3 regions of the Bacillus sp. A015 genome follow, and region 2 is predicted to be linked to each of the others. Evidence: riboswitches for the same ligand, from Rfam matches in the RefSeq annotation. Region 2 holds a riboswitch; each other region holds the start of a gene.

What was found. Region 2 has a riboswitch for S-adenosylmethionine ahead of ACSLGF_RS00455 (DUF2292 domain-containing protein). Riboswitches for the same ligand answer to the same signal wherever they lie in the genome.
Region 1: another riboswitch for S-adenosylmethionine. It lies ahead of ACSLGF_RS06145 (5-methyltetrahydropteroyltriglutamate--homocysteine S-methyltransferase); the one in region 2 lies ahead of ACSLGF_RS00455 (DUF2292 domain-containing protein).
Region 3: another riboswitch for S-adenosylmethionine. It lies ahead of ACSLGF_RS18535 (methionine biosynthesis PLP-dependent protein); the one in region 2 lies ahead of ACSLGF_RS00455 (DUF2292 domain-containing protein).

The regions. Positions count from the first base shown of each region.
Region 1 covers NZ_JBSPZB010000005.1:79,279-86,233, reverse strand. Annotated here, with positions in the region: gene pepT (peptidase T) at 1-902, shown strand, start outside; gene ACSLGF_RS06160 (hypothetical protein) at 1,195-1,374, shown strand; gene ACSLGF_RS06155 (RsiV family protein) at 1,473-1,619, opposite strand; partial or broken gene ACSLGF_RS06150 (GntT/GntP/DsdX family permease) at 1,681-1,998, shown strand; SAM riboswitch class I at 2,081-2,193, shown strand; gene ACSLGF_RS06145 (5-methyltetrahydropteroyltriglutamate--homocysteine S-methyltransferase) at 2,281-3,402, shown strand; gene ACSLGF_RS06140 (JmjC domain-containing protein) at 3,553-4,545, opposite strand; gene ACSLGF_RS06135 (class I SAM-dependent methyltransferase) at 5,418-6,146, shown strand; gene ACSLGF_RS06130 (PqqD family protein) at 6,136-6,393, shown strand; gene ACSLGF_RS06125 (GNAT family N-acetyltransferase) at 6,390-6,955, shown strand, end outside.
Region 2 covers NZ_JBSPZB010000001.1:89,258-96,212, forward strand. Annotated here, with positions in the region: gene ACSLGF_RS00440 (dihydroorotate dehydrogenase) at 1-286, shown strand, start outside; gene pyrF (orotidine-5'-phosphate decarboxylase) at 258-962, shown strand; gene pyrE (orotate phosphoribosyltransferase) at 970-1,608, shown strand; SAM riboswitch class I at 1,949-2,051, shown strand; gene ACSLGF_RS00455 (DUF2292 domain-containing protein) at 2,181-2,243, shown strand; gene ACSLGF_RS00460 (phosphoadenylyl-sulfate reductase) at 2,308-3,009, shown strand; gene ACSLGF_RS00465 (anion permease) at 3,023-4,087, shown strand; gene sat (sulfate adenylyltransferase) at 4,145-5,281, shown strand; gene cysC (adenylyl-sulfate kinase) at 5,295-5,888, shown strand; gene cobA (uroporphyrinogen-III C-methyltransferase) at 5,917-6,672, shown strand; gene ACSLGF_RS00485 (sirohydrochlorin chelatase) at 6,749-6,955, shown strand, end outside.
Region 3 covers NZ_JBSPZB010000040.1:1,874-8,828, forward strand. Annotated here, with positions in the region: gene metC (cystathionine beta-lyase) at 1-58, opposite strand, end outside; gene ACSLGF_RS18535 (methionine biosynthesis PLP-dependent protein) at 55-1,173, opposite strand; SAM riboswitch class I at 1,252-1,373, opposite strand; gene ACSLGF_RS18540 (esterase family protein) at 1,594-2,334, shown strand; gene ACSLGF_RS18545 (YjcG family protein) at 2,387-2,899, shown strand; gene ACSLGF_RS18550 (GNAT family N-acetyltransferase) at 2,906-3,340, shown strand; gene ACSLGF_RS18555 (hypothetical protein) at 3,424-3,681, opposite strand; gene ACSLGF_RS18560 (UvrD-helicase domain-containing protein) at 3,808-6,090, shown strand; gene ACSLGF_RS18565 (stage VI sporulation protein F) at 6,137-6,394, opposite strand; gene ACSLGF_RS18570 (YjcZ family sporulation protein) at 6,533-6,670, opposite strand; gene ACSLGF_RS18575 (hypothetical protein) at 6,755-6,955, opposite strand, start outside.

The DNA of each region.
Region 1 (6,955 bases), on a different contig from region 2:
ATATCGTTTTATCTCCAGCACAGTTTCCAAATTTGCAAAAGTACCAAGGACATACGCTCATCACCACTGATGGCACGACCTTACTTGGTGCAGATAACAAAGCAGGTATCGCAGAAATTATGACTGCCATGCATTACCTCATTCAGCATCCAGAAATCAAGCACGGAAAGATTCGAGTCGCCTTTACTCCAGATGAAGAGATTGGCAGAGGGCCGCACAAGTTTGATGTCGATGCCTTTGGCGCTTCCTATGCTTATACCATTGACGGCGGACCGCTTGGAGAGCTTCAATATGAAAGCTTCAACGCAGCAGGTGCGAAAGTATCAATTAAAGGAAACAACGTCCATCCAGGTACAGCGAAAGACAAAATGGTCAGTGCTGCGAAGATCGGGATGCTCTTTCACAATAAACTCCCTTCAGATGAATCTCCGGAGTATACAGAAGGATATGAAGGCTTTTTCCACCTGACGAAGTTTGTAGGAGAAGTGGAAGAAGCAGAGCTGCAATATATTATCCGTGATTTTGATAAAGAGAAGTTCAACAATCGCAAAGCACTATTTGAAAAGATTGCAAATGACTTAAAAGCGGTCTACGGCGAAAACAGTATCACCCTCAGCATTCAGGATCAATATTATAATATGAGAGAAAAAATTGAGCCGGTTAAACATATTGTGGACATTGCCCATGAAGCAATGGAAAACCGCTCAGTGACACCTGTGATCGAACCTATACGCGGCGGTACAGATGGCTCTCAGCTTTCATATAAAGGTCTCCCAACACCAAACATCTTTACTGGCGGAGAAAACTTCCACGGTAAAGATGAATTTATTTCAGTTGAGAACATGGTGAAAGCAACAGAAGTCATCGTGGAAATCGCACGTTTATTTGAAGAAAAAGCATAGACATGTTTACAACCGTTCCTGTTCGGGAACGGTTTTTTAATAAAAGTTTACAATATTCTGAAACTTTTATGACATTTAATCGTACTAATATAGACAACCCCAGAAAAAATTCTTCTTGACGAGTGAAATAATTGGAAATATAATAGTTAAAAACAACCAGTATTTTAGACCTAAATCAGCGGATCATCTAAACCTTAAGAACTAAACCGATTCTGCTGCTTATTATTTTCAGTTATAAACATCACTCACCCTGTCTACACTGAAAGAATAGGATGAATTGGAGGAATGTCATATGATGATTTTATTGATTATCGCTTCACTTTGCTGCTATTTACTTTTCTCTTTCAAAAAAGATAACCGCACCCAAAAACGAAAAAGCGCAGAGCTTTCGGAGTTTGAAATCTTTCGTATGCGCCGCCACTACAACAGCAAACGCCGCCATCCACTAAACAACGCACCTAAACAAGTATAAATTCAAAGAAAGAGCCTCATCAGGGGTTCTTTTTGTTTGTGTCAGAACATGTTTTAGACACATTAATAAACGACCACATCCAGTGGCCGTTTCTCTTTTTATTTATACACCTTTGCAGGTACTTGAATCATAGGAATTCCTTGATAGTATGGTGCGATTTCATATGGATCAAAGACAACAGCAATCCCCTTTTTCGTGAAGTAATACTGCGTGTTGTAGTTGATTTGAATATCACTTCTCTTCATGTTCGCATAGAATTACTTTTATGCTTCTTTGTATAGTTATAGATATAATCTCTTACTTTTGCTTTCTCCCCTGCTCCTCACCTGGCTGATTGCTGCTGTCCTTCGTGTGTCTTTAGGATCAGCAACTGTCGCAGGTCTCACAGCGGCTGGCATTTCTGCACCACTTATTGGATTAACGGGTGTCAGCCCGGAATTAATGGTGATCGCAACAGGTGCCGGAAGTATTACGTTCTCTCACGTGAATGATGCAGGTTTCTGGATTTATAAAGAATACTTTAACCTGTCAATGGCCCAAACCTTTAAAACATGGACATTGATGGTCACTGTTCTTTCACTTGTCGGACTAGCTGGTGTCCTCGTCGCTGATTTGTTTATGTAGGAAAATAAATTGTAAAAACCATTGACTTTTTCTCGAAAAGATTGAATAATTGTGTTTATTAAGAAAATTGAATCAAAAGGTAACCTTATTAAGAGTGGTGGAGGGACTGGCCCTGTGAAACCCGGCAACCGCTGTTCCTAGGAACAGAATGGTGCTAATTCCTTAAGCAAGCATACGCTTGTTTGAAGATAAGGCAGAGATCTCACAGTATATGATGCTCTTCCTTATCCAAGGAAGAGCTTTTTTATTTGATTTTCAACCTGTAGAAAGAAGGGATTCAGTATGACACAAGTACAAACCATTGGAAAGAGAACAACAAAGCCGCCATTTCGCGCAGATCAAGTAGGAAGTTTACTCCGTTCAGAGCGCATCAAAGAAGCACGCAAGCAAAAAGCAGACGGTACACTGACAGCAGAGCAGCTCCGACAAATTGAAAATGCAGAAATCACACGTATTGTGGAGAAGCAAAAGGAGATTGGATTAGAGGTTGTCACAGATGGAGAGTTCAGACGTGCATGGTGGCATTTTGACTTTCTTGAAGGACTTGATGGGGTCGAAGGATTTGAAGCAGATCAGGGCATTCAATTCCACAACACAACGACAAAAGCTAGAGGTATCAAGGTAACAGACAAGATCGATTTTACAGATCACCCAATGCTAGAGGATTACCGCTTCCTTCACAGCATCGCTGGTGATCATACGGCTAAAATGACGATTCCAAGTCCGAATATGCTCTTTTTCCGTGGAAAGCTTGAAGAAGGGGTGTATGACAGCTTAGAGGAATTCCACCATGATGTGGCACAGGCGTATAAGAAAGCCATCCGTGCTTTTTATGATGCAGGCTGCCGCTACTTGCAGCTAGATGATACGGCATGGGCAGTGTTCTTTTCTGAAAAAGGCCATGAACAAATCAAAGCCTTTGGCCGCGAGGAAGATGAACTTCGTGAGTCGTTTGCAAAAACAATCAATGAAGCCGTTGCCGATCGTCCAAAGGATTTAGTCATCACGATGCACATTTGCCGTGGTAACTTTAAATCAACATGGGCAGCTGAAGGTGGTTACGAAGCAGCCGCAGAAACGATTTTTGCCGGATTAGATCTTGATGGTCTCTTTTTAGAGTTCGACGATGATCGTTCCGGCGGATTTGAACCCCTTCGATATGTGAAGAATTCAAACCTTCAAATCGTACTAGGCCTTGTCACTTCAAAATACGGAGAGCTTGAGCCAGTTGAACAGATTAAAAAACGAATTGAGGAAGCGGCTCAATATGTGGACATTAACCAAATTTGTTTGAGTCCACAATGCGGCTTCGCCTCAACAGAGGAGGGCAACCTGTTAACAGAAGAGCAGCAATGGGAAAAGCTGCGTCATGTGATTGAGATTGCTGATCAAGTGTGGAAATAGGCGGAAACCTACAGAAAAAGCTTACCGTCAAAATAAAGAACCGCTTTTTGGCGGTTCTTTATTTTTTGTCATCTCAATCAACATTATACTAAGTTTAATCGTAATACTTCTATAGTTGAGTTAAGAAGATAATGAACATAAGTTATCTTCTTAAAAACCATCTTTTATACTCATAAGTTGTCTTACAACAAGTTGTGTAGATTGATATACATCTAAGTCATCTTTCTTTCTTGCCAGAATATCCCCTACTGAAATTCCCCTGAAATCGTTTGGCAAATTATTTATCATTGATTTTAATTTTTCTTCTATCTTTTTTCGTTCATTTTCATCCAAAAGATCAATATTCACCAGCTCTCTCCATTCGTCTTTTTGAATCAGTCGATTCCTTAATTCTATTAAAATTAGATCTAGCCAAGCTGGCTGACCGAAGGTAAAGTTTAATGCAATGGTTTCTTCAGAAGAACTAGTTGAATGCCAACAACCTCTTGGAAGAAATAAAAATGAGCCCGTATCTAAAAGCAATTCCCTTCCATTAGATAAATTTTCATCAGGAAATTCACCATTCCAATACGACTTTAATGGATCTGGCAAATGAGGAGCCTCGATTAATTCATAATGTTGAAGTGGATTTATTGTATTAAAATTTTCAGCCAACTTCCATTTCTTTTTCCCTTTAAGTTGAAAAATGAAATTGCAATACGCATCAAAATGTGCTGAAAATCCAGCTGATTCTTTAGCAGCGTACAATACTGCTTTTGCCATTGTTCCCTCAGGCAAACCTAACAGTGACTTTAGTTTGTTAATAGATTCACGAAGCTCTGGTATAAATATATCTGTGAAATCAAATTCTAAGGCAGCTCCTTTTTCATACCAACTCATTGCCTCTTCAGGTGGAACTAAAAACTTGTTAAGGATCCCCCCTGTCTCCTCAATTATTGCATCCCCAACAACCATTACTGGATTTTTATATATCTTTAGAATATTCTCCAAGCTGGATATACTTTCGATTCCAGGAACTGAAAAAAATCGTTCTAAACTTCCTTTGTTATGTAAAAAATAATTTGGCCAATATTCATTTAAAAACTCATCAGAATTCATCTCGTTTAAAACGTCGTCTAATATATTTCCATTTGTTATTTTCATCATTTACCTCCTATGCTTATATTTCCAAATACAATTATACAAAAAGCAAATCCAATTTCAACTAATAATCTTAATATTCAGATAAAAAGAATAGATTATCAAGAGATATCAATAAAAAATAATATGTATACAAGGATCGACAGAATTACTTTTAAAAGACCTATGGACAAATGGAGATTAAAGGTATTATTCGTTAGTACGCATAATCATCACAAACATAAAAGATTATCCTATTCCATTTAGAATACAAATTCAGTGGTTATACAACTCTCTAAAACCATAAACGTCTCTCCAGATTAAAATAACCCATGATTCTAGCCATCTTTTGAATTTTCTCCTATTTCTTTTTCACAAACTCTAATTCTATTTGTAGCAGCGATTTACTCATCACTTTTCACTTTATAGACATAAAAATTTGTCAAAAAAATCATTGTCTAAATATTGAAAAAAATATAAAAAATGTGCTATCATGACTTTCGTTAGGGTATGAAATTGAAATTTAAGACATATATAAGAGGGATATTACATGAAGAAAGTTTATAAAACTCCTCGTCTTGTTGAGATTCGTAATGTAGTTGTTGCTGGTGGACATTAATTTATAAAACCCTTTTAGAAAAGGACAATAAAGGAGGTGAATCACATGAAAAAAGTTTATAAAACTCCTCGTCTTGTTGAGATTCGTAATGTAGTTGTTGCTGGTGGACATTAATCCAATAAAACCCTTTTAGAAAAGGACAATAAAGGAGGTGAATCACATGAAAAAAGTTTATAAAACTCCTCGTCTCGTTGAGATTCGTAATGTAGTTGTTGCTGGTGGACATTAATAACTGTTTTTTCATACCCTAACACTTTATGAAAGGAGTGTACATTCTTTGCTGACTCATGATGAATGTTATTTATATAATGATTTTGTCAAAGAAAATCAACTATACATATACCCGTTGATAGGTAATAAAATTTTAAATCATACCCTTTCAGGTTCTGAAGAGACCATTGTTGATATGGGAACTGGTCCCGGTTATTTAACACATTATTTATGTAACAATTCAAATGCCACTATCTATGCTACTGACATTAATAAAACAATGTTAGAACTAGCCCAAAATCAAATAAATACATGTCTTAATAAAAAAAATGTGATTTTTGAAATACAAGATGTTCATTCATTAACGTATGCAAATGAGTCGATTGATGCACTAGTTTCTTATTCATGTCTACATCATTGGGTAGAGCCAGTAAAGGGATTAAAAGAGTGCTATAGAGTGCTAAAACCGGGAGGTAAAATCATCATTATTGATACTCACCCTATATCTTTACTCTCCTTGAATAGCCTAAAAAAACAAATAGACTCAAAGTATATAAGTATTTTGGAGGAAGCCTTCTTAGAAAGCTATACTGAAAAACATGTAGGTGAAATGCTTACACGGTCAGGTATTTCAAATTATTCATTCCATCCTTTAGAGTTCTCTGTTGAAGAGTTTATGGAAGTTATTGATGAAATTGGAGATATTCCAACAAGTATGGATACAAACGAGCCAAAGCCACAATCTTGGTACCTTGTTATAGAAAAAAAGAATGGAGGGAATTCCAATGGAAAATAATACAATTCTCATAAAGAATCCTGATAATGTTACAAGAAGGTACTTAAAAGGTATCATTATCGAACCAGGCATGTCCCTAAATCAAGTCGCTGCTGATTTTTATGAACGAATTGACGGGCAAAGAGAGTTTATTTCAATAGTAACGGAAATTGCTGAAGAATATGATACAGATGTTCAAACTTGTATCGAAGACCTGCAAGCATTGAGTAAACAATTAATTGAAAAGGAAGTTGTATATGTAAAATGAATAAACTTAATGACGATATTCTAGAAAACATCTATAAAAACATTTCAACTAAGAGAAGCAAAACAATCGTTAATTACATTGCAATGCTAATGGCACTAGCGAGAGATAATGAACTAAACGAGGATGATTTAATTAATTGGATTCACAGTAAATTAAGTGAAATAGGATATTTTCAAGAAAAAAACCGTTTATTTACTCAAAACAAATTAGATGAATTTGTCTTAGAGTTTATTGAAGGAAGAGCACTATTATATGATGATATCAGCATAACTGAAACAAAACAAAACGAATATGTCATCAGTAGCAAACTGTGGTACAAAAAGAATCCACCTGGGAGTTTTTTTTATTTTGGTATTGACCCTGAAGATTTTTCGAACTATGCACAAAAACTTGCTCAAATAAACGCCGAAAAACTAGGCATCTCAATCCATTTTTCTGAGGATCAAGTGAATGACAAAGAAATAGCCCATATCCAGCTGTCAAAAAAATGTTCGCTTTCAAAAGAATTGACAGTAACTCAGCCAAGTTCAAAAGACTTTTCGTGGTTAACATGTTTTTTCAA
Region 2 (6,955 bases):
AGCTATAAAACCTGTCGCTGTTCGAATGGTACATGAGGTCAGTCAGGCGGTTTCTATTCCGATTATTGGGATGGGCGGGGTGCAAAGTGCTGAAGATGTACTTGAATTTTTACTAGCAGGTGCAAGTGCAGTAGCTGTTGGCACAGCCAATTTTGTGAACCCTTTTATTTGCCCAGAAATCATTGAAGAGCTGCCAAATGTGTTAGCGGCTTATGGTTATTCATCTGTAGAGGAATGTATCGGAAGGAGCTGGAAGCATGAAGCACTTGCCCATCATCGCGCTTGATTTTCCATCAGGGCAGGAGGCACTTGCCTTTTTAGAACCCTTTGAAGGCACACCATTATTTGTGAAGGTTGGTATGGAGCTGTTTTACCAAGAAGGGCCAGCCATCCTTGACGCGCTGAAAGAAAAAGATTGCCGCATATTTCTTGACCTGAAATTACATGACATTCCAACAACGGTGCAAAAGGCGATGAACCGGCTTGCTGCACTTGGCGTTGATTTGGTCAATGTGCATGCAGCTGGCGGGAAACGAATGATGCAGGCTGCGGTAGAGGGACTTGAAAGCGGGACGCCTGCTGGACAAAGCCGCCCGGGCATTATTGCTGTGACTCAGCTGACAAGTACGTCAGAAGACATGATGAACAAAGAATTACTCATTGATCGTCCATTGCAAGAGACTGTGTTGCATTACGGACAATTGGCATATGAAAGTGGACTCGACGGTGTTGTTTGCTCTGTTCATGAATCTAAAGCCCTTCATGAGCACATCTCACCATCCTTTCTCACTGTGACACCAGGGATTCGCTTGCCGAATGATCAAACCGATGACCAAAAGCGTGTGGCGACACCTGCCTTTGCAAAAGAGCAAGGTGTTTCACAAATTGTTGTCGGAAGGTCCATCACGAAAGCTGAAAGTCCAATGGAAGCCTATCATCAAATTTTGAAAGAGTGGGAGTGACTGCCGGATGAAAACGAAAATCGCTAAACATCTACTACAAATCAAAGCTGTCTCATTAAAACCAGACACACCGTTTACGTGGGCAAGCGGCATCAAATCACCGATTTACTGTGATAACCGCCTGACTTTGTCGTACCCGGAAGTGAGACACGACATCGCTGAAGGTCTAAAAGATTTGATTCTCACTCATTTTGAGGGAGCGGAGGTTGTCGCTGGCACTGCAACAGCGGGCATTCCGCATGCCGCATTAGCTGCAGACCGCCTGAACGTGCCGATGTGTTATGTCAGAAGTAAGCCAAAAGCACACGGAAAAGGGAATCAAATTGAAGGAGCCGTATCGCCTGGTCAAAAAGTTGTTGTCGTAGAAGACCTCATTTCAACTGGTGGGAGCGTGCTTGAAGTGGTCTCGGCTCTTCAAGACGAAGGCTGTGACGTACTCGGAGTTGCTGCAATTTTCACATACGGCCTGCCAAAAGCAGCTGCTGCTTTTCAAGAGAAAAACATTCCATATGTCACACTAACAGACTATGACACGCTGACAGACGTGGCACTTGAGCTAAAAGCGATCGAACCTTCTGCTATGAATAAACTAAAACGCTGGAGACAAGATCCTACCTCTGAATCTTGGATGGAAGAAACGGTCTAAAAAGCTGTGCCTAGCTGCACAGCTTTCAGCGTGTAGACAAACCCTCGCATTCGGTGTCAGTCCTGCGTGCCGGTGCTCACGAATGTCAAATTCGCTCCGCTCCGGTACTCGTCCTTCCTAGACTTCAAAGGTTTTCTATCACGCTGAAAAGAAGACAAAGGGCTAAAATAAAGGTCATTTTAGCCCTTTGTCAACAATCTGAAAGCTGTGCCTCGCTGCACAGCTTTTTCATTTGGTTAAAAATAGTAAAATAGACTCAAATTCAAATAAGAACTAATCCTATCAATAAAGTCGGGTTGACTTTTGTTTGAATTGTGTTAATATTTAATACAAATTAAAACTCTTATCCAGAGAGGTGGAGGGATTGGCCCGATGAAACCCGGCAACCTGCGATTCGCAAGGTGCCACTTCCTGCAAAATGATTCTATTTTGAAAGATAAGGAAATCGTGAGCTTCCTCATCTTTCTTTCGGACTGAAAGAAAGTTTTTTTATTTTTCACGATGAGGAGGAAGAATTGAAGAAAATCAGGATGAGGATTTAGTGAAGCACGTGCAAGAACTGATTGGGGGAAATGAAATTCGGTTCGATTACGTTCATTGTTCAGGACGGTCAAATGTTTAAGTGGGAAAAATGAAAAAATTAGATTGAAGTAGTGCGCAGATTAGCAATATGAGCGGTACTCCGGAAGGGGAGAAACAATGTTAACTTACGAAAATTGGCAAGAGCCGTCCATTACATTTCAAGAGGACGATTTGTATAAAGGGGCCCTATCCGTGCTGAAATGGGCGTACGGTCATTATGGTGATCAGCTCGTTTATGCATGCAGTTTTGGCATTGAGGGCATTGTCCTGATTGATCTTATTGCGAAAGTAAAAAAGGATGCGAGAATTGTCTTTTTAGATACAGGTCTGCATTTTAAGGAAACGTACGATACAATTGATGCGGTAAAGGAAAGATACCCCGGATTAGACATCGTACTGAAAACACCTGAGCTGACAGTTGAACAGCAAAACGAGCAGCATGGTGAAAAATTATGGGAAACAAATCCTCAAAGCTGCTGCCATATGCGCAAGGTCATTCCTTTGCAAGAGACACTATCTGGCTATCCGGCATGGCTTTCTGGCTTAAGAAGAGAGCAGTCACCAAAACGAGCAGGTACGAACTTTTTAAATAAGGATGAAAAGTTCAAATCAGTGAAAGTATGTCCGCTCATTCACTGGACGTGGAAGGACATATGGAGATATGCATCTAGAGAGGATCTTACTTATAATCCGCTGCATGACCAGGGATACCCAAGTATCGGCTGTGCACCGTGTACACAGCCAGCATTTACTGCGGATGATTTGCGTTCTGGCAGATGGTCAGGTACAGCAAAGACTGAGTGCGGATTACATGAGTAAGGGAGCATAATGTATGGAAATCGCCGCAATTTTATTTAGTTTATTCTTTGCTTTAAACATAGGCGCAAGCGGAGCAGCCGCTTCTATGGGCATTGCGTATGGATCAGGTGCAATTAAAAAGCCCATCTATGCACTCAGCGTTTGTGCAGTTGGGGTTTTAGCAGGTTCAGTGATTGGCGGCGGTGAGGTCGTCAAAACGATTAGCTCTGGTATTATGCCAGAATCTGTGATTACGCTTGAAATCGTTTGTATCATCATTGGCTCTGCCGCATTATCACTCTTCATAGCGAATCTGATGGCCATCCCTTTATCAACAAGTGAGGTCACAGTAGGGGCTGTGGTCGGTGTTGCAGTCGCGTATAAAGTGTTATATGTGAAATCTATTTTAGTCATTGTGGCCTTTTGGATCATCATTCCACTTGTCGCCTTTGTTTTCACCTTTACTGTAGTCAAAATCATCAGAATGTTCCCTAAACGCACATTATCTAAAAAAAGCACTGCGATTTTATCAGTCTTGCTCATGATCAGTGGATTTCTAGAGGCGTTTTCAGCCGGTATGAACAATGTTGCCAATGCAGTCGGCCCGCTTGTGGCCTCAAGCGTCTTGTCCGTTGGGCAAGGAACACTTTACGGCGGAATCTTCGTCGCACTTGGTGCCCTGTTGCTTGGCAGAAGAGTGCTAGAAACAAACGGAAAGAAAATCACCCGCTATCAAACGGGTGAAGGGATTTTGTTATCGAGTACCGGCGCTGGACTTGTCATCGTCAGCTCTATTTTTGGGCTGCCAGTTCCACTTACTCAAATCACCTCCTCATCCATTATCGGACTTGGGATGGCAAAGGGTGGACCTAACATTTTTCATAAACATATCGTGAAAAAGATGCTGAAGGTCTGGGTTGTGTCACCCTTTTTATCACTCAGCCTATCGTATCTGCTGGTGAGCCTTTTCCTAAAAGGAGATTATTACTCTATCTTTATCATGATGAGTGTACTGCTTGCCTCACTCGGTGCGCTGAGTCTGATGAAGGCAGTCAAAAATGAAAGCAGCTCTATTCATGAGCAGGGCGGCGGGATTTAACTATAAATCCGACTATTAACATCTAATAAATATGAACATTGAGAGGAAGATGAACAAATGAGTTTAACACCACATGGTGGCGTATTAATTAATCGAGTAAATGAAGAATATGATCTCAGTACGGCTGCGAAGGAAATTGAACTAGATGCGATTTCCTTTGCAGACCTTGAACTCATTGCGATTGGCGGATATAGTCCAATTGAAGGGTTTTTAACAAAAGCTGATTATGAAGCAGTTGTCAGCAGTATGCGGCTAGCAAGTGGTGTCGTTTGGTCTCTTCCGATTACGCTGCCAGTCACAAAGGAAAAGGCAGCCGAGATCAATCAAGGTGATATTGTGCGTCTCTCGTACAATGGAACAGTATACGGGGTCATTGAAGTAGAGGATCAATACACACCAGATAAGGAAAAAGAAGCTGTAAATGTGTATAAAACAGATGACCGCAATCATCCAGGCGTGAAAAAATTATTTGAACGCGGTGACACGTATATTGGCGGTAAAATTACACTGACGAAACGAAGCGAAAAACCATTCCCTCAATTTACGTATGAGCCAGAAGAAACAAGAAAACATTTTAAAGAAAACGGATGGAAAACAATTGTTGGTTTTCAAACGAGAAACCCCGTCCACCGTGCCCATGAATATATTCAAAAGACAGCACTAGAAACAGTAGATGGTTTATTTTTAAATCCGCTTGTTGGTGAAACAAAATCTGATGATATCCCAGCAGATGTGAGAATGAAAAGCTATCAAGTGTTATTGAACGGTTATTATCCAAAAGATCGCGTCTTTTTAGGTGTTTTTCCTGCTGCAATGCGTTATGCTGGACCAAAGGAAGCGATATTTCATGCGCTTGTTCGTAAAAATTATGGCTGCACACACTTTATTGTCGGAAGAGATCATGCAGGTGTTGGTGATTATTACGGCACATACGAGGCGCAGGAGCTATTTGATCAATTTACAAGCGAAGAGATTGGCATTACCCCGTTAAAATTTGAACACAGCTTCTACTGCAATACATGTGAAGCGATGGCAACTCCAAAAACATGTCCGCACGATAAAAGCGAGCATGTCATTCTTTCAGGTACAAAGGTTCGAACGATGCTGAGAAACGGTGAATTACCACCAAGCACGTTCAGCCGAAAAGAAGTTATTGAAACATTAATCGAAGGATTAAAAACGACGGTATCTTAAAGGAGGGTATGACATGAGCAACGAACATATCGTATGGCATGATTCATCTATTACAAAAAAAGAATATCAACAGAAAAACAATCATACAAGCGGCATCATCTGGCTCACTGGTCTAAGTGGTTCAGGCAAATCGACGATCGCAAATGCAGCGGCTAGAGAGCTGTTTGAACAAGGCTACCAAGTCACAGTCCTTGATGGCGATAACGTACGGCATGGACTCAATAAAGATTTAGGGTTTTCAGATGATGATAGAAAAGAAAACATCCGGCGCATCGGAGAAGTGGCGAAATTATTTGTTGAGCAAGGGACCATTGTCATCACAGCTTTTATTTCTCCATTTCAAGAAGATCGCCAAATTGTTAGACAGTTAGTCGAAGATGGGGAATTTCACGAAGTGTTTGTGAAATGTGATCTGAACGTGTGTGAAGAGCGTGATCCAAAGGGATTATATAAAAAAGCCAGAAACGGCGAAATTCCATTTTTTACTGGAATTGATTCACCATATGAAGAGCCAGCTGCGCCTGAGCTCGTATTAGATACAGGTGAATGGTCTCGCGAGGAATCCAAACAGCGCCTTGTTGATTATGTAAAGGGAAGAGCGAAATAATCGCCTGATGGCAGGGGGAGAAAGCACGATGGGGAAAGTATACATTGTTGGTGCCGGACCGGGTGATCCAGACTTAATTACATTGAAGGCCCATAAGGCAATACAGCAGGCAGATGTCATTTTATATGATCGTCTGGTCAATCAAGAGATTCTCGCCCACGCCAAACCGGAGGCGGAATTGATCTATTGCGGCAAGCTGCCAAATCATCATACGATGAGACAGGAAGCCATCAATGAAGCGCTTGTTACTCATGCAAAGAAAGGGCACATTGTCGTTCGTCTGAAAGGCGGCGATCCCTTTGTATTTGGCCGCGGCGGTGAAGAAATAGAATGCTTAGCTGAGCACGGGATCCCGTATGAAGTCGTCCCTGGGATTACCTCTGGTATTGCCGCGGCTGCTTATGCAGGCATTCCTGTGACGCACCGTGAATTCAGCTCAAATGTCGCCTTTGTCACAGGACATTATCAAAAGGATGAACATTTTGAAGAAAAGTGGGAGGCGCTGGCAACGGGAATTGATACCCTTGTCATATACATGGGTGTCAAAAACGTAGAAAGAGTGCAGCGGCTTCTTTTGAAAAATGGACGGGACCCTGAAACACCAGCTGCGTTTATTCACTGGGGAACCACTACTAGGCAAAAGACGACTTGCTGCACTGTGGCGACGCTGTCTGAAACCGTTGAAAAAGAAGGAATCGAGCATCCAAGTTTAATTGTTGTAGGAGATGTCGTTCATTTTCATCAAAAGCTGAGCTGGTTTGAACCTGCACTGATCGAAAAATAAAGAACGAAGAGGGAAAAGACACGTAGATACATCGTGTCTTTTCGTCTGATCAAAACAGGATGAGAGGAGAAGCCAAATGAAGCAGGCTGTACTTTATGTTGGACATGGAAGCAGAGTGAAAGAAGCACAAGATAAAGCCATTTCTTTTATGAAAAGCTGTATGCCGTTAGTGGAAGCAGATATACAAGAAATTTGTTTTTTAGAGTTGACCAATCCTTCTATAGAAGAAGGATTTGAGACTTGTGTGAAAAAAGGAGCAACACACATTGCGATCGTCCCGCTC
Region 3 (6,955 bases), on a different contig from region 2:
CTGTTTTAAACGCATTATGAACAAGTTTTGTTTCGAGTGTCCAATCGTGTGTGGTCATTTGGCATGTACCTCCTCTTTCACTTTTGATAGTGCCTGTTTCAGATCAGCTTTCAGGTCATCCACATGCTCAATCCCAACAGAGAAACGGAGCAGTTTGTTACACACGCCGTTTGCTATGCGAATCTCTTCTGGAATGTCCATGTGCGTTTGCGTGGCAGGATACGTAATGAAGCTTTCGATTCCGCCAAGACTTTCAGCAAAACAAATCGTTTTCAGCTGCTTTAAAAATGGATTGACCCAGTCCTCTTTGGCTACACGAAATGACAGCATTCCTCCCTTGCCTGGGTAAAGAACATCTTGAATTTCAGGCTGCTCCTCTAAAAAATCCGCTAACTCCTTCGCATTTTCCTCATGCTGACGCATTCTAAGGGCCAATGTTTTCATTCCTCTCATTAAAAGCCATGAGTCAAATGGAGATAGGACCGCTCCGATAGCGTTTTGATGCTGGAACATGTCTTCAGATAGCTGCTCTCCTTTTGTGACCACAAGCCCGGCAAGGACGTCGTTGTGTCCGCCTAGATATTTGGTTGCGCTATGAATGACAATGTCCGCTCCTAGCGTAATCGGCTTTTGCAAGACTGGGGTGTAAAAGGTGTTGTCGACAATGACCAAAGCGTCATGCTCTTTTGCAATCTTCGCTATTTTTTGAATATCCGCTTCCTGCATGAGTGGATTTGTCGGCGTTTCAATAAAGACGGCTTTTGTGTTTGGCGTGATTTTAGAGCGTAAACAGTCTTCATCTGAAAAATCATCATAAAGAAAACGCAAGCCGTATTTTTTCCATTCGTTTTCAAACAAACGGTATGTTCCGCCATATAAGTCTGATGAGACAATGAGTTCATCTCCGCTCTCAAATAGAGCCATGATCGTTTGGATCGCTGCCATTCCCGAACTGAAGGCAAAACCGGCCGTCCCTTCTTCGAGTGAAGCAATCGCATCCTCTACAAGCTGTCTTGTTGGGTTTTTCGTTCGAATGTAATCAAACCCTGTTGATTCACCTATGCCTCTATGTCTGTATGCTGTTGAAAGATAAACGGGAGGACTGACTGTGCCAGTCGCCTCTTCGCTACGGTTTCCAATTTGCGCTAATTTCGTTTCCACATGTTCTGTCATTTGACACCATCCTAAGTAAAATCTGATTTCAAAACAGAAAAACCCCTTCTTCATAAGAAGAAGGGGTTTAATCGCTTCCTCTTATCTTCCAAGCAAAAAAGCTGCTTGCTGGATTTAGCACCTTGGTACATCACGTGACGTGATGCATACCGGTTGCTGAGGTTTCAAAGGGCCAGTCCCTCCACCTCTCACGATAAGAATGTGTTGTCTGTCTGTTCTAATTCTTAATACTGTAACGTATTAAAACTCATTTTTCAAGGGGAATTGTAATGATTAATTAAAATTTTCTGTATTTTATAACAGAATGGATGTCAGCCGATTTGATTGCATGTTCGCATATAGGAACAACGCTGTCTTTCATGTTACAATGAATGGAAACGTTTCACTTGTGATGAATTTGGTTAGCTGGAGGAATGGATTATGGTGAAGAAAACAGGAATCATTCAAGAAGAAACCTTACAGTCAAAAGAACTTGGGACGGACATGACCGTTTTAATCTATTTGCCAGTCAATTACTCCCCCCTTTATACATATCATGTCATCATTGCACAAGATGGTCATGATTATTTCCGCTTAGGTAAAATAGGCAGACAGGCGGAAGAATTGATGCAAAATAAAGAAATGGAACGCTCGATTATCATTGGTGTTCCTTACGAAAATGTCACTGAAAGACGAGAAACGTATCATCCAGAAGGCACAAAGTTTGAGGCGTATAAACGTTTTTTGGCAAATGAACTTGTCCCTTATATTGATGAACACTATCCAACGTATCAAATTGGGTCAGGACGTACGTTCATTGGTGATTCACTAGGCGCTACGATTTCACTCATGACAGCCATTGATTATCCTTCTTTATTTGGCGGGCTGATTTTGCAGTCTCCATACGTTGATGAGTCGGTCTTAGAAGCCGTCAAACAGTCAACAGCACTTTCTCATTATGCCATTATCCATCAAATTGGATCGGAAGAAACGGCTGTGAAAACAACAGATGGCCAAGTGCTTGATTTTATCAAACCGAACGCAGACTTAAAGGCCCTTCTTGAACAGTCTGGTGCGGATTATTTATTTGAAACATTCGAAGGGGATCATAAATGGACGTTTTGGCAGCCGCTCATTGCCCCTTCGTTAAAAAGAATGCTCCCATATTCGTTAATCAACTGAATTTTGTTATAATAAACAATAATAAATACTTTCTTAATCAGGAGGGAACATGATGAAATACGGAGTTGTTATATTTCCATCAAAAAAACTGCAAGATATTGCGAACTCTTATCGGAAACGTTATGATCCGAACTATGCACTCATACCGCCTCATTTAACATTAAGAACACCTTTTGAATTAACGGATCTAGAAGCAGCTGAGATCGTTTCAACCTTGCGAGAGTATGCAAAAAATGCTTCTCCCATTACCTTACGCATTAAAAAATTCAGTTCATTCGCTCCTGTAAACAACGTCATTTATATGAAAGTAGAACCGAACGAGGAATTAATGGGTCTAAATGAAAAATTGTACACTGACCCACTTGCTGGCACACCGGAATATGCATTTGTTCCGCATGTAACAGTGGCTCAAAAATTATCAGATGATGAGCATTCAGACGTACTTGGCACATTAAAGCTGAGAAAGATTGATCATGAAGAAACGGTTGACCGCTTCCATCTTTTATATCAATTAGAGAATGGATCTTGGACCGTTTATGAAACATTTATTTTAGGAGAGGGATAAAGACATTTGAAAACAGTCATCGCAAAAGCACAAACACAACGAGAAGATGCATATTACGTTCGAAAAGAAGTGTTCGTAAAAGAACAAGAAGTCCCTTTAGAGATCGAAATTGATGAACTAGAAGACGAAGCCACCCATTTTGTCATTTATAACGATGACAATAAGCCGCAGGCAGCCGCTAGACTGCGTATGATTGAAGGTCCCAAGGCAAAGCTTGAACGGATTTGTGTGTTAAAAGAGGCGCGCTCTTTTGGCCTTGGTCACAAACTGCTAGAGGCGCTAGAAACAGAGGCCACTTCCAAGGGAGCAAAGGAAGCTGTTATGCATGCACAAGTCCAAGCTCTTCCTTTCTACGAAAAGAAAGGCTACAAAGCCGTTTCTGAACCATTTGAAGAAGCGGGTATCACACATGTCAAAATGACAAAAACACTATCTGTTTGATCAAAGAGAAAAGCCAGGACATCATGGATGCGCTGGCTTTTCATTATTTATTATCGTTCGTCAAGGTAAGAAAGCGCAATCATTTATATATAAGCATTGATATGAATGCCCTTGCCTTCCTCCATAAACATATCTCGTACAAAGCGTTCCCGCTTTTTTTGCTGTACTTTCGTTTCTGCTTCTGTCACTAAGTCCTCTTTTTTCTCCAGCTCTCTGTATACCTTGTCATGAAAGGTGCGAGTGACCTCTGTCACTCTCGCATAGTCTTCTTTATCCTGAGGAGCAGGACGATTGATATATTGAAAATACAGATCCGGCTGAATCGGGGCTATATATCCCATCAAGAACGCCTCCTTTGCTTCTCTTCTATTCTACTATTCCCTAATTATGACTGTTTGAAACACGCTTCATTTGATATGATTAGATTTGTTTCTTTTTAAGATTGATTGACTATTGGAGGACTAGCTTTGAAATGCGCACGACGACATGATCGAACGATCTCATTACATACGTATTCGAGAGAACATTATCAATTCCTCCATGATGAGGGAAAAAAAGGGCACTTATCCTGCCCATATTGCGGACAACCCGTCTTTTTCAGATTAAATATACATGAAGAGCCTGCCTTTATTCATAAGCAAACGTCTCAGCAAGAGATGTGCGAAAAAGCAGAAGAACAAGAAGACATGAAAAAAAAGAAAGAACCAGAGGAAAATTATTCCTACAAAGAACTTGGCGGCTTCCGTTTTCCAGCTGGCAAACAGGTCATCTCGCAAACAAAGGAATCGTATGATTGGCAAGAACCAAGGTCGATTCAATTTAGCGAAGCCTTACATTTAGAAGAGAATGAACAAGTACATACCATCGACCTTTTTCCTCAAATCACCTTTAGCGCGCCGCAGCTTCAAGCTGTCACACATAAAGATGGTCCAATGCTTGTTCTGGCTGGTGCCGGAAGCGGGAAAACAAGGGTGCTGACGGCTAGAGCGGCTTATCTGATCTCACACCATCAAATTCCTGCTCACCATATATTACTCGTCACTTTCACTACAAAAGCCAGCAGTGAAATGAAAGAAAGACTGCGCAAGCAATACCAGCTTCATCCATCACAAGCGAACCAAGTCGTGACGGGCACCTTCCACAGTCTTTTTTATAAAATGCTGCTTCACGATGATCCGAACAGATGGAACGGCCAGCACCTGATCAAGTTCGACTGGCAAAAGGAACAGTACCTTCGGAAAGCAATGATGAATGAAGGACTTGATGAGAAAGACTATCCTACCGATCAAGTGTTACAATCGATCGGCTATTGGAAAAATGCCTTTTTACCAGGCGAACTTCCTGAGCTGAAAGATGAAAAGGACAAACAAATCTGGACGATCTATCAATCGTATGAACAGCAGAAACGGGACCATCAGCAATTTGACTTTGATGACATGGCCATTGCCTGCTTACACATGCTGACGGAACAGCCTGAACTGCTCAAACGATATCAAGAACGATTTAAATATATTTTAGTTGATGAATTTCAGGATATTAATCCGGTTCAATATCAGTTGATTCAGCTTTTAGCCGGGGAATCAGAGCAGCTATTTTGTGTAGGTGATGATGATCAAGCCATTTATGCCTTTAGGGGCAGCAACCCTGCTTTCATTCTTGAATTCAAACGGGACTATCCTTCAGCTCAGATCGTCCATTTACATGCGAATTATCGTTCTCACCATACAATTGTCGCAAGTGCAGATGCCATTATTAAAAAGAACCAGCATCGTTACGCGAAGACGTTAAAAGCGGTTCGTGCGGAGAAAATCCCTCCCACTCTCTTTTATCCATATGACGAGGAAGAGGAAGCGACCATGATTGTGGCAGATATTCAGGAAAAAATTAAAAACGGAGCAAAGCCGAATGATTTCTGCGTGCTGTTTAGAACCAATACGGGAGGACGCGCCATTTATGAGCGGCTGCATCAATCGGCGATTCCGTATGAGACAGAAGCTGGCGTGAAAGCCTTTTACAGCAGACGAATGGTTCGAGTGCTGCTCGCCTTTCTTTTTTTAAGTCAGGATGCAGATGATGTTGCTGCAATGAAACAGCTACTGCCGGTCTTCTTTTTAAAGCAGCAGACACTGAACACCCTGAAGGCGCTGACCATCACGGAGGATTGTTCAATGGTAGACGCCCTTGGAAAACTAACAGACATTCAGCCGTTTCAGCGTAAAAAGCTGCAATCGATCGTTCCCCTGTTCCGAACCTTACGAACGTTAAAGCCGTCTGACGCTGTGGCGTTTATTGAACAAAAGATGGGACTTGGTGATTACTTGAAAAAACGTGTGACCGATACGAATGTGCTTGAAAAAGGGGCAGATGATGTACGTGATGTGAAAACAGCTGCAAAACGCTTTGAAACAATTGAAGCCTTTCTCGCACATGCCGAACACATGAAGTCTGCTGAAAAGGAAAAACCAGATGAACCAGGTGTTCAGCTCATGACGATTCACCGCGCAAAAGGACTTGAATACCAAACGGTGTACATCACTTGTGTGGTCGACGGGGCACTGCCTCATGATTTCTCACTTGATGAACTGAGAAACAGTGATGAGGAAGCTATTGAAGAAGAGCGGCGCTTATTATATGTTGCTATGACAAGAGCAAAACAATCTCTCTATCTATCTGTTCCATCATTTAGAAGAGGGAAAACCGCTCATCGTTCTCGCTTTTTGTACCCTCTTCTAAAGAAAAATCGTGAATGATTCACACAAAAACAACAGGCCCCCCTTTCAGTGGAGAGCCTGTTGTTTATTTTTTGTTGTTCATCATTTTAGCGATTGTATTGAAATCAAGCTTTTCTTTCCCACTTGTAATCGATTGAACGATTTTGTCTTCCATCTCTTTAGGTACACGTTTGTTTGCAAGCTGCGCTACTTTTTTAATGACGCCTCGAACAGTCGCCTCATCTTTAAAATTGGCATTTTGCAATGAACCTGCAAGCTTAAAGACATCATTCATATTCACACCTGTTTTATTTTCGACACTTTTAAAGAATTTATTATCCATTCATTTGCCTCCTCTTTGTGGAGTAATCACCTTACTATATGAAAATAGCCGAGATATGTGCCTATCCTAAGGCCTTGTTTGACCAAAGAGAAAGGAAAGCAAAAGGCTCCCCCATTGCTTCCCTCACCTTCTTACTGTTTAGTTAAAGAAAGAAGCACCAACGATGATTAGAAGAATGAACAACACGACGACAAGAACGAATGTTGAACCATAGCCGCCGCCATAGCCGCCGCCGTATCCGCCGCCATAACCGCCACCGTAACCGTAACAACTCATATTTAAGCACCTCCTCTACTCCATTACAAAATATGAAAAAAACAAGAAATGGTTTGGACGATCACATAAAAAAGTGCGGAAATTTTATTTTTGCTGTTTAAATACGTAAGCCGTGTCTCCATGACGCATCATGAATGCCTCTGTTTCCTTTGCAAAAGCATCCATCTTGTCGCCAAATACCTTTAAGTGCTGCTCAAGATCATTCGCTTTATCAGCTAGATCCATTTCAACCTTTTCGTGCGCTTGTTCTTTCCCATCATGCGGTTTAGTGAACAAAGAGCCGAT